2 linked regions of the Alloacidobacterium dinghuense genome follow. Each later gene encodes a partner of the first gene's protein in a complex. Links are inferred from orthologs where the notes say so. Each region holds a gene or a part of one and is shown on either strand. Other genes may lie near its edges. The genes, in order: secA and secY.

The links.
Region 2: the proteins of secA (region 1) and secY are in contact, whole or in part, in a crystal structure (PDB 3DIN), measured with the Thermotoga maritima proteins. The link is inferred for Alloacidobacterium dinghuense from one-to-one orthologs. Residues at the interface, in WP_004082002.1 of Thermotoga maritima: Glu261, Ala262, Arg263, Lys300, Ala301, Arg302, Thr303, Ile304, Ile305, Leu323, Tyr324, Asp325, Pro326, Val329, Ser330, Tyr333, Ile336, Lys340, Phe345, Val349, Glu363, Phe364, Tyr374, Ser375, Gly376, Gly377, Glu393, Ile395, Thr482, Ser483; in WP_004081795.1 of Thermotoga maritima: Glu108, Gly109, Glu110, Glu111, Ala236, Glu237, Arg238, Arg239, Ile240, Thr241, Ile242, Gln243, Tyr244, Ala245, Arg246, Arg247, Val248, Thr249, Gly250, Arg251, Arg252, Val253, Tyr254, Gly256, Ala257, Ser258, Thr259, Tyr260, Leu261, Pro262.

The regions. Positions count from the first base shown.
Region 1 is NZ_CP060394.1:2,731,171-2,734,988, reverse strand. Bases 86-3,586 are described here. They hold secA (preprotein translocase subunit SecA), read left to right. Parts: upstream 86-398; coding sequence 399-3,386; downstream 3,387-3,586. Other genes in these bases: H7849_RS11075 (HD domain-containing protein), read right to left, coding at 3,523-3,586; H7849_RS11085 (leucine-rich repeat domain-containing protein), read right to left, coding at 86-311. Outside these bases: more of H7849_RS11085, read right to left, coding at 1-85; more of H7849_RS11075, read right to left, coding at 3,587-3,818. UniProt on the Escherichia coli protein: Required for protein export, interacts with the SecYEG preprotein conducting channel.
Region 2 is NZ_CP060394.1:4,315,930-4,319,057, reverse strand. What follows is about bases 37-2,847. They hold secY (preprotein translocase subunit SecY), read left to right. Parts: upstream 37-648; coding sequence 649-2,046; downstream 2,047-2,847. Other genes in these bases: map (type I methionyl aminopeptidase), read left to right, coding at 2,771-2,847; H7849_RS17780 (adenylate kinase), read left to right, coding at 2,047-2,763; rplO (50S ribosomal protein L15), read left to right, coding at 163-603; rpmD (50S ribosomal protein L30), read left to right, coding at 37-58. In the rest of the region: more of rpmD, read left to right, coding at 1-36; more of map, read left to right, coding at 2,848-3,128. UniProt on the Escherichia coli protein: The central subunit of the protein translocation channel SecYEG. Consists of two halves formed by TMs 1-5 and 6-10.

The sequences.
Region 1 (3,818 bases):
ATGTTCAGATAACGCAACCTCTTCAAACGCGCTAAAGAGACAGGCAGACCGGTCAACTTATTATCATGAAGGTAGAGGAAGTTCCTCAGGTTATCGAGGTCGCCAAGAGCGTCCGGGATTTGTGTCAGTCGATTGTGCCCGAGATCGAGTGTGTGAAGTTTTCGCAGTCCGCCAATTTGTTCCGAAATTTCAGATAGCTGGTTGTCAGCCAACACGAGCATTTCGGTATCGACCAGTTTCCATGTCGAGTCTGGGACGCGGGTAAGCTGTTGTTTCCAAAGGTTGAGGTAAACGTCTGACGGATTCTGCATGAAAGAAAATGCCAGGGAACATCATGTCGCTCAAACGAAGCGATCATTTCCCAAACCAGTTACACTATATCTTGAGGAAATTCTGCTTTGATCAGTACGGCTCTTACCAAGGTTTTTGGAACCAGCAATGAACGCGCAGTGAAGCGCCTTATGCCTGTCGTCGGATCTATCAATGCGATGGAGCCGAACGTGCAGCGCATGTCGGACGACGAGCTGCGCGCGAAGACGCAGGAGTTCAAGGCGCGCATTGCTGCCGCGATTGAAGGCATCACCGACGCGGAGGAGCGCAAAGCTGCCGAGAAGCAGGCGCTCGATGAGATTCTGCCCGAGGCTTTTGCCGTGGTTCGCGAGGCCGGTCGCCGCGCCGTGAACATGCGCCATTTCGACGTGCAGCTCATCGGCGGCATGGTGCTGCATCAGGGCAAAATCTCAGAAATGAAGACGGGCGAAGGCAAGACGCTCGTCGCCACTTTGCCCTGCTATCTGAATGCACTTGCCGGGCACGGCGTGCACGTCGTGACGGTCAACGATTATCTGGCCAAGCGCGACGCCGAGTGGATGGGCAAGATTTACGAGTTCCTTGGGCTCACTGTCGGCGTCATTGTGCATGATCTCGATGATAATCAGCGGCGACAGGCGTACGGTGCCGATATTACCTACGGAACCAACAACGAGTTCGGCTTCGACTACCTGCGCGACAACATGAAGTTCGAGCTGGCCGATTGCGTACAGCGCGGCCACTACTTCGGCATCGTCGACGAAGTGGACTCGATCCTGATTGACGAAGCGCGAACGCCGCTCATCATCTCCGGCCCAACCGACCAGACCACGGACAAGTATGCCCGCGTGAACCGCATCATCCCAGGGCTTGAGCTGGGCGAAGAGATCGAGCAGGGCGTTGACCAGGCAAAGATTCTCACCGGCGACTACGTGGTCGATGAAAAGCATAAGACGATCAGCGTCACTGACGAGGGCTGGGAGAAGATTGAAAAGCTACTCGGCATCGGTAACATTGCCGATCCAGAAAACTGGGACCTGAAGCACCACGTGGAAGTCGCGATCAAGGCACATTCGCTCTACAAGCGCGACGTGCAGTACGTGGTGAAGGACGGCGAGGTCATCATCGTCGACGAGTTCACTGGCCGACTGATGCCAGGGCGCCGCTGGTCGGATGGCTTGCATCAGGCCGTCGAAGCCAAGGAGGGCGTGAACATTCGCCGCGAAGACCAGACGCTGGCGACGATCACCTTCCAGAATTATTTCCGCCTCTACAACAAGCTCGCCGGCATGACCGGAACAGCTGAGACAGAAGCCGCAGAATTCGACAAGATTTACAAGCTTGAGATTGTTGTCATTCCGACGAACAAGCCGCTGCTTCGGCTTGAGAATCCTGACGTGGTCTTCCGCACGGCGAAGGAAAAATATTTTGCAGTTGCCGATGAAATCGCCAAGCTGCATGAAGCCGGCCAGCCGGCTCTCGTCGGCACCACGTCGATTGAAAAGTCCGAATTGCTTTCGCAGATTCTGCAACGCAAGGGCGTGAAGCATGTTGTGTTGAACGCGAAGTTCCACGAGCGTGAGGCTGAGATCGTGGCGCAGGCCGGCCGCCTGGGAATGGTCACCATCGCTACTAATATGGCAGGCCGTGGAACGGACATCCTTCTGGGTGGCAATGCCGAGTTCGTCGCCAAGCAGGACCTGGTCAAGAAGGGCACAGCGCGCGCGATCAGCGTGGCCGAGGGAGCGCTCAACCCGATGGCTGCGCCGGGCATGTTCCGCTTCTATTACCAGGGTCAGGAGTTCGAGACCACGCAAGATGTCTGGGACAAGACGTATGCTGCTTACGCTACGAAGGCGACAGAGGAGCATGAGTCGGTCATCGCAGCGGGTGGCCTGCATATCATCGGTACCGAGCGGCACGAGTCGCGACGTATCGATAATCAGCTTCGCGGACGCGCTGGACGTCAGGGCGATCCGGGCGCATCTCGTTTTTACTTGTCACTTGAAGACGACCTGATGCGGATCTTCGCCAAGGAGTGGGTGGGGACACTGCTGCAGCGCCTCGGCATGGAAGAAGGCGTGCCGATTGAATCGCGCATGATCTCGAAGCGCATTGAAGCGGCGCAGAAGGCAGTCGAGTCGCAGAACTTTGAAGCCCGTAAGCACCTGCTCGAATACGACGACGTGATGAACAAGCAGCGCGAGGCCGTCTATGGGTTGCGCCATCAGCTGCTGGAGGGGCTCGATCAGAAAGAACTGATCATTGAGGATTACGTCGCGAACATTCTCAGCAATATGCTCGATGAGCACGCACCGGAGAAGCTGCATCCCGATCAATGGGATTTCAAAGCGATCAAAGAGAAGCTGATTGGGCAGTTCGGATTGGATGTCGATGCCGAAGGTATCAACATCGCCGAGATGACGCGCCACGAACTGGGCGAGACGCTCTTCGAGCGGCTGAAAGATCGCTATGAGGCAAAGGAGCAGGTCGTCAGCGACAAGGCCATGCGCTTCCACGAACGCATGATTATGTTGAGCGTACTGGATGGTCTTTGGAAAGACCACCTGCTCAACATGGACCACCTGAAGGAAGGCATCGGGCTGCGCGGCTACGGTCAGCAGGATCCGCTGGTGGCTTACAAGAAGGAATCCTTCGACATGTTCGAAGGAATGATGGAGCGCTTCCAAGAAGATACTGTCCGCTTCCTCTTCCTGATGCAGATTGTTGGTCCCGATGGACAGCCGCTGCAAATTCCCTCGCGGCCGCGCCCGGCGATTCCTCTTGCTCCTCCCGTGGCTTCAGCCGATGGCAATGGACATCATGTTCCGCCTGCCGCGCATGAGCATCCTGCGATTCCGATTCCGACACGACAGCCTTCGACGACGATTGACGAGATCGAGCGCGAGTTCCAGCGCAAGAAGAAGCGCGAACTCGAGGCTGCGCGTATGGCGGGGGCCGGCAGTGCTGAAGCTCCGGCACAGCGCAGGACCGGAGACAAGGTAGGACGCAACGATCCCTGCCCCTGCGGCTCCGGTAAGAAGTACAAGAAGTGCCACGGAGCGAACGAAGCTTAATTTCAGCGAAGCAAGAGTGTGCACGTACTCAGACCGTCATTCTTATCACAGCGAAGAGTCCGGCAAACATCGCTGAGATTCTTCCTCCCGGTGGTCGTCAGAATGACGAGAGACGATGATGTTCTGCAGCCACCAACTAAAACAGAGCGCCTGCAGATTCCGATTCGACTGCATCCAGGAAATTCCTGAGTGCAGCGATCCTCGGCTCTGCCAGGCGCTTTGTGTTTTCCAGACGAATTTGTCCGGGCAGCGCCTCCAGATTCTTCCGTAATGTTTTTACCGCGTCGGTAAACGTCGAGAAGCGGGTGTCGCGTCCCACTTTCGCGATTGTGCGCAGAGCGCCAATTCCGCCCAGCTGTTCCAGAATGTCGGCGTCGCGCAAAATCGTCGCGTCGATGCTCGTCGGGCTGTCTTGAGGCTGATGCTCGCTGA
Region 2 (3,128 bases), 1.6 Mb from region 1 along the record:
GTCGATTCGTGGCATGGTCAATGCTGTGCCCCATCTTGTACGGATCGTCGAGAACTAGCCGTTCAGGCGAACGCGCCTCACGGCGCATTGAATCTGGCGTAAGCCAGCAATTTAAAAGCGAGTCGGTCAGGGCAAGCCTGCCCGGCGTATAGCGAGGACATCATGAATCTTTCCAATCTCAGAGCGCCGAAGAAGGCGAACAGCAACAAGAAGCGTGTCGGCCGTGGTATGGGCTCCGGCATGGGTAAGACCTCGACCCGTGGACACAAGGGACAGGGTTCCCGCTCGGGTTCGAGCCTGATGCGCGGTTTTGAAGGCGGCCAGATGCCGCTGCACCGCCGTTTGCCGAAGCGCGGCTTCACCAACATCTTCCGCACCGAATACACGGTTCTGAACCTCGACCGCCTGGTGGAACTGGGCGAGACCGAGCTGACCATCGAGTTCTTCGCGGCCAAGGGTCTGATCAAGAAGCACGAGGGCCTGCTCAAGGTTCTGGGCAACGGCGAGCTGACCAAAGCGATCACCGTCCACGCGCACAAGTTCTCGAAGTCCGCTCAGGAAAAAATCGAGAAGGCGGGCGGCAAGGCAATTCTGGTAGCGTAAGGCGAGGGGCCTCGCGAAGAGGCTCGAGTGGGAACCTGAATCTTCATGTTTGAGAAATTCGCCAACATCTTCCGCATCCCTGACCTGCGCAAGCGAGTCCTGTTCACGATGGCGATGCTTGCCGTTTACCGCCTTGGCGCATTCATTCCCACTCCAGGAGTGAATGCCACAGCGCTCGAACATTTCTTCGACTCGCAGGCCGGTAGCTCGCTTGGTCTCGTGAACTTATTCAGCGGCGGCAATTTGCGCCGACTCACCGTTTTCGCTCTGGGGATCATGCCGTACATCACGGCATCCATTATTTTCCAGCTGCTGACGGTGGTCTATGAGCCGCTGGCGCGCCTGCAGAAAGAAGGCGAGTTGGGGCGGCGGAAGATAACGCAGTGGACGCGTTACCTGACCGTTGTGCTGGGCATTGTACAGTCGCTTGCGATTGCTCTGACTCTGTTGCATGGCTCGGGCGACTTGCAACTGGTGCTAAATCCTGGCGCCGGCTTCGTCATTATGACGGTGCTCACGCTGACCACTGGTACGGCATTCATCATGTGGCTGGGCGAGCAGATTACCGATCGCGGCGTCGGCAACGGCATGAGCTTGCTCATCTTCGCCGGTATTGTCGTAGGCCTGCCGCGGGCAATCGGAGAATTAGTTGACACCGCCAAGGCGGAGAAGTTCGGCGCTTTTACGGTTCCGGCGCTGATTCTGCTGGTTGCCGCCATGATTGCCGTCGTGGCCTTCATCGTTTTCGTCGAGCGCAGCGAACGCCGTATCCCGGTGCAGTATGCCAAGCGTATCGTCGGTCGCAGGCTGATGGGCGGTCAATCGACACACCTGCCCCTGAAGGTGAATTCCGGGGGCGTTATGCCGGTCATCTTCGCAGCGTCGGTTTTGTCGGCTCCACTGCTTTTTGCGCAGGCGAATTTCGTTCGCAACAGCGCATTCCTCACACGTGTCTTTGACGCGTTGCATGCCGGCGAGCCATGGTATGAGCTTTTATATATGGTAGCTATCGTCTTCTTCGCATATTTCTACATCTCGATCGTCTTCCGTCCCGATGACATCGCTGACAATATGCGCAAGTACGGCGGTTTTATTCCCGGGATCCGTCCGGGCAAGCGGACATCGGATTTCATCAACGATATCCTGACCCGCATTACGCTGGTGGGCGCGTTGTACCTGATCGTCATTTCGATCATCCCGCAGATTCTCATCAGCGGTATCCACCTGAACCATCTCTGGTTGATTGGGCCGCTTTTTGAACGTCTACCGCTGTGGGTGACCAACGGTCTCGGCTTTAATTTCTACTTCGGTGGAACTTCGCTGCTGATCGTTGTCGGCGTAGCCATGGACACCGTCAACCAGGTGGAATCGCAGCTCATCATGCGCCATTATGAAGGCTTCTCCCCGCGGAGCGGACGCATCCGCGGAAGGCGGGCCTGGTAAGTGTCTGTTGCGGTGATTGAGAAGCGGACGGCGGACGGGAAAACCATGCGCGTCAACCCCGGTCCCATTCTTCTACTCGGAGCACCCGGAGTCGGCAAAGGAACCCAGGCCCAGGCCATCATGGGAGCCTGGGGTATTCCACAGATTTCAACCGGCGATATCCTCCGTTCCAATGTCTCCGGCGGCACGGAACTGGGCAAAAAAGCCAAGGCCATCATGGACCGGGGTGAGTTGGTCTCCGACGATCTGGTCAATGACATGGTCGCCGACCGCCTGCTGCGGCCCGATACCGCCAACGGCTACATTCTGGATGGTTTCCCGCGCACTCTGGGACAGGCAGAGTGGCTGGATTCGTACCTGGCGGCGCCACCGGGCAGCCTTCCGGTCATTGCTGTCAGCATTAAAGTAGGGTATACTCAGTTACTGCGCCGTATTACCGGCAGGCGCACCTGTCCAGTCTGCAAGAGCAGCTATAACATCTACTTGCAGCCGCCGAAGGTCGATGAGAAATGTGATCTCGACGGCACGCCTCTGGCGCGGCGATCAGACGACACGGAAGAAGTTTTTGAAGAGCGGATGCGGACCTATGAGTCGCTGACAGCTCCGGTCGTGGAGCATTACCGTGCTCTGGGACGGTTTGAGGAAGTGGACGGAGAACAGCCGGTGGACGCAGTTGCAGCTGCAGTGATGGCTGCTGTTCTGCGTTTGAGGGGATGACCGGCCGATGGCGATCATGATTAAAACACCGCAAGAAGTTGAGAAGATGCGGCGCAGCGGAACGGTAGTTCGCGAGATTCTGGACTACGTGAGCGGCTTTGTGAAGCCGGGCGCGACGACCATGGATCTGGAGAACGTAGCCGCCGCCAAGATGGAAGAGATGGGCGCGACGCCAGCGTTCAAAGGGTATCGTGGATATCCTGCTGTGCTGTGCACGTCGGTCAATAGCGAAGTGGTGCACGGCATTCCATCTGCGAACCGTGTGTTGCGCGAGGGCGATATCGTCTCGATTGACACCGGTGTGATCATCGATGGGTTTTACGGTGATTCGGCGATCACCGTGCCAGTAGGTGAAAAAATTGCGC